Regions from separate parts of the Pseudarthrobacter lactosi genome, predicted to be linked through region 2. Evidence: predicted binding sites of a transcription regulator. Region 2 holds the regulator's gene; the other holds the start of a gene.
The links. The regulator LexA, encoded in region 2, represses DNA repair genes until DNA is damaged. The targets are predictions, from matches to a motif close to TCGAACANNTGTTCGA.
Positions count from the first base shown of each region.

Region 1 (2,449 bases), on a different contig from region 2:
TGAAGCATCTGCGCAGAGGATTTGAGCCAGCCCTGCCCGTTGGGCTGGAGCAGCGGTTCGGCCGCGAGTTCGGGGAGGGACTTCAGGGTCCGGGCGGAGTCGAGCACGTCCGCCGTGGCGGCTCCGTCCTCTGCGCAGTAGCGGACCGCGTTGGTGAGCACGGCCGGTACATGGTGTTCTTCCGCGAGCTTGAGCATTCGTACCGCATGGGCGGTGCTCAGGGGCGTCCCGGGGGCAGTGAGCTGGGAGACGACTTCCGCCACCAGGGTTTTTGGGGGCATGGCGTCCAGCCAGCCTTTGAAAAGGGTGCGCGGACGGAGGTAACGCCGGCCGCCCATGGCCCGTCCGACGTCGGAATCCGGGCCGATCAGTACCGTCAGGACCGGCTTCAGGGTTTTGGGGTCGAGTGTGCGGGAGGCGAGTTCGGCGCGGGTGACCGCCACCGGCACCGCTCCCCCGGCTTTGCCGGAGGTGCGGGCATGGGCATCGGACACCAGCCGGCACAGGGCGCGGTAGCCCGCCCCGTTGTTGTTGCCACGGGCGAGCACCACCACCCTGCCGGCGAGCTGGGTGCGGTGGTCGCCGTCGTCGTCGAAAACCGCAAGGTCCACACCCACGATGGGGTCGATGCCGGCGGCCATGCAGGCTTTGAGGTGTTTGATGGTGCCGTACAGGCCGTCCCGGTCCGTGCAGGCGAGCGCGGTTGCGCCGTCCGCGGCGGCAACCTGGGCCAGTTCATCGGGCCAGGCCACGCCATAGTGTGCGCTGAAGGCCGTGGAAACGTGAAGGTGGGAGAAGCTCATGCCGTTTGGGGCCGGAGTGCGTCGTGGATCCGCAGGATCCTCCAGCGGCCACTGCCGACATGCCTGCTCAGGTCCAGGGTGAGCGGCTCTCCTGCATCCCGAGGGCCGGCAGTCTGCGGGTCCGGCTGTACTTGGACGCGCCAGATTTCATGGTCCACCAGCCCCGGCCCGCTGCCGAGGGGCGCCCGGCGTTCCTCGGCCCACCACTGCCGGCGTTCGTACCACCGGACAGGCTCGGCGCACACCGTGTAGTGCCGCCCGGCCCACTGGAGTTTCAGCGGCTGGCCCGCAGGGGTGCAGACGACGTCCACGGACTCGCTGAACATACCCATGGGCGCCTCCCGAACTGAACGGATCTGATGCAAAATGCTGACGCAAAAAGCACAGTATTCGAATACATGTTCGAATAAATCAAGTCTACGACGGCGCTCCGACAAAACCTAGACAGGGGTGGACGGACGGGCAGCAGGAGGGCAGGATTGTGGCATGAGCACCCATGACGCACTCCTCAAGCACGTAAGCATCAAGGCCCAGGACGAAAAGCTCGTGGCAACCTTCGCTATCGACGGCAACATTCCGGGGGCAGGTGCGTACGTAGTGGGACTGGTGGCGGCGAGCCCGGATTACTCATCACAGAGACGGTTGGGCATTGAGTTCATGAACGGGGAGGCCATTGCCTTCTACTCGTTCAGCCATGACCAGAGCGCCGAGGAAAACTATGATCTTGCCGGCGTGACGCACTCGGGCAACACCATCACGGGCAACTTCCCTGTCGCCGCCGTCCATGGCCTGGGCAAGGGACACATCATGTCGGCCTTCAGCGAGGCTGACGGCCGGGAATTCCAGTCGGGCGTCGCCGTCGAGGAAGCGCTCTAGGGAGCACGCAACTAGCAAACACCGGGCAGGTGCTGCCGGAACCTTATCCGAGCAGCACCTGTGGCGGCGTCAGCTGCTTTTTTTGTGGACCTTCATTTCGAGTTCGATGAACCCCGAGATCATGGCCCGGTAGGTTGATTCCACGATGTCCGGATCAATGTCCTTCTTGTCCGCGGCGGCCCGGACATGCTCAATCACCCGTTCCACCCGGCCGGGGGCGCGGACTTCAGCGTCGTCCCCCTTCAGGGTTCCGGCGATCCGGATCAGGCGTTCACGCCGCGCAATGAGCGTGACAATCTGCTCATCAACCTCGTCGACCGCAATCCGAACGGCTGCGAGCTGTTCCTTGTCGGCCAAAGCATCCCGATCGTTTCCTTGAATTGTTGCCATCTTCTGACAGTATCGAAGCATGCAGCCCAGAGTCGACTTCATTTCGCTAGGCGTTCGCAGTGTTGACGCCTCCCGCCGGTTCTACGCGGAAGGCCTCGGCTGGCCTGTCCACCGGGAGTTTCCCGGCGATGTGGTGTTCATCCAGGTCAACCACGGGCTCATCCTTTCCCTGTGGGACGCCGCGCAGATGCATGCCGAGGCCGGTGTAGGTGCCCCCGGCCCGGTCCCCTGCATCACGCTCAGCCACAACCTGCCCAACACCGAGGCGGTGGACCGGGTCATGGCGGAGGCGGCATCGGCCGGGGCCACAATCGTCGCCGCGCCCGTCACCCAGCCCTGGGGCGGATACAGCGGCTATTTCGCCGATCCGGACGGTTTCC
Region 1 is NZ_JBVAYS010000001.1:747,005-749,453, forward strand. It holds gene ACZY0Q_RS03380 (DNA polymerase III subunit alpha) at 1-803, opposite strand, end outside; gene ACZY0Q_RS03385 (DUF6504 family protein) at 800-1,135, opposite strand; gene ACZY0Q_RS03390 (hypothetical protein) at 1,290-1,679, shown strand; gene ACZY0Q_RS03395 (chorismate mutase) at 1,749-2,069, opposite strand; gene ACZY0Q_RS03400 (VOC family protein) at 2,089-2,449, shown strand, end outside.
Region 1: a site for LexA is predicted at 1,194-1,209, ahead of ACZY0Q_RS03385 (DUF6504 family protein). Genes of this name have one in related genera too.

Region 2 (2,449 bases):
GTTGGTCCGGAGGGGAAGTCTGTTCAGACGCTCTAGCTGGTCATTCACCTGAACAGTTTAGGTCCGAAGCAGACGGCCGGAAAATGTGACGGGCTGCTGCGGCACGTGCCTGGGCCTGAAGCCTCCCTATTTGGTGGGGACGAAGAGCTGCTGTCCGGGGACCACGCCGCCGGCGGAAAGGTTGTTCAACTGGGCAATATCTGCGATGACATCCCGGGGATCACGCTCGGGCGCAACGGTACTGGCGATGGCCCAAAGCGACTGCCCGGCCTGCACTGTGACCGAGGCTGTTGGCGTCAACGACAGGTCTGCGGCAGAGTCGGCAGCCTTTGCCGGGGCGTTGAGGAAACCTGCCAGGGAAAGCAGGATTGCGGCAAGGATCACCAGCGGGAAGCCGATGAGGACAATCCGGCCCCGACGGGTCAGACGCAGCGGCGGCCGGGATTCCCTGCGCTGCCTGGGCGCCGAACCCGACGTTGGCCCGGGCGCGGACCACTGCCGCGAGGTGAGGTCCTGCACGGAAACGAGCTGCGGACGCGAGTCCTGCGAAGCAGATAAAGCTGACATGAAATGAGCCCTCCTGGACCATACTGTGCTGCCCGGCGCGCCCTCCGCGTCCACTTGCCGGTGCCGGCCTGGGCCGTCCATAAATTCGAATATTCGAATCCGCAAGCAACGAGTAGAACACATGTTCGAACTTTGCTTCTTCATTTTTAGCACTTATCAACGAATATTGTCGAGACTCGCTAGAACAAATGTTTGAAAAAGCCTTATGGCTGGCCTACGTTTGGATCAAGAACAACCACCTCTGTAGTTGATCAGCAGGGTCTGACAATCAACTCCGACACCAGCCCCGGGGCGTTCCAGGCACCAGCGGCCGGAGCGGATCAGGGCAACCGAAAGGCATTGGCGAACATGGCAGCACCAGCCGCCGAGGGCAAGGCGACACCGCGCCGTCAGCCCCAACGGACCCCCAAGGGGCTCACCGCCCGCCAGAAGAAGATCCTTGAAACCATCCAGCGCTCGGTGAATGACAACGGCTATCCGCCGTCGATGCGTGAAATCGGCGACACCGTGGGCCTGGCGAGCTTGTCCAGCGTGACCCATCAGCTCTCGCAGTTGGAGAAACTGGGATACCTGCGCCGGGACCCGAAGCGTCCGCGCGCCATGGAGGTCCTGATGCCGTTGACGCTTGACGGCGGGTCGGCCAAGACCAACGGGGCAACCAAGCCTTCAGTCCTGCACGGCATCGGCGGAACGGTCACCGAGCTTCCCTCTGCCATGGACACCGCTATGGTGCCGTTGGTGGGCCGGATCGCGGCCGGCGGGCCCATCCTTGCTGATCAGGTGGTGGAAGACGTGATGCCCCTGCCACGGCAGCTCGTGGGCCAGGGTGAGCTTTTTATGCTGCGCGTGGCCGGCGACTCCATGGTAGACGCGGCCATCTGCGACGGCGACTGGGTAGTGGTCCGCCGCCAGGCCGACGCCGCCAACGGCGACATCGTCGCGGCCCTGCTGGACGATGAAGCCACCGTCAAGACGTTTCGCCAGCGTGATGGCCACACGTGGCTGTTGCCGCAGAACACGCAGTACGAGCCCATTCTGGGCGATCACGCCACGATTATGGGCAAAGTCGTCTCAGTCCTGCGGTCTTTGTAGTACCCGCGCTTCGTCAGGCGCTCTTCCCGGCCAGCCTTTCAAGGGCGGCAAACGCTGTCTTGCGGTCCGTGGTGGGCCAGAACGGCGGCAGCGCTGCGCGGAGGAATCCGGCGTAGCGCTCGGTGGCAAGCCGGGAATCAAGCACGGCCACCACGCCTTTGTCTCCGGTGGAACGGATCAGCCGGCCCGCGCCCTGAGCCAGGCGGATGGCCGCATGGGTCGCCGATACCGCCATAAAGCCGTTTCCGCCGGCCTGTGCAACGGCGCGGGACCGTGCGGTCATCAGCGGATCATCCGGCCGCGGGAATGGAATGCGGTCGATCACCACGAGCCGGCATGATCCGCCCGGAACATCAACACCCTGCCACAGGGACATGGTTCCGAAGAGGCAGGTGTCGGGCTCGTCCGCGAACTGCTTCACGAGGGCAGTCATGGTGGAGTCGCCCTGGCACAGAATGCTGAGGCCGAGCCGGGGACGCATCGCCTCCGCTGCCTCCTCGGCGGCACGGCGCGATGAAAAGAGACACAGGGCGCCGCCACCGGACGCCCGGATCAGCGCCTCGAGTTCATCGAGTGCCTCCGGCGAAGCCCCGCGGCCCGGCTTGGGGAGGTGCCCTGCGACGTAGAGGATCCCCTGCTTGGGATAGTCAAAGGGCGATCCGACATCGATTCCGGTCCAGCTCGGCGCGCCCTCCCCCACCAACCCCAAGCCGCCGGCGGCCGGTTCAAAGGCTGAGCCGATGGCTAGGGTTGCCGAGGTCAGCACCACGGTGTGGCCCGCGAAAAGCCC
Region 2 is NZ_JBVAYS010000002.1:737,752-740,200, reverse strand. It holds gene ACZY0Q_RS13285 (histidinol-phosphate transaminase) at 1-48, opposite strand, end outside; gene ACZY0Q_RS13280 (LysM peptidoglycan-binding domain-containing protein) at 127-567, opposite strand; gene lexA (transcriptional repressor LexA) at 916-1,659, shown strand; gene ACZY0Q_RS13270 (ATP-dependent DNA helicase) at 1,673-2,449, opposite strand, start outside.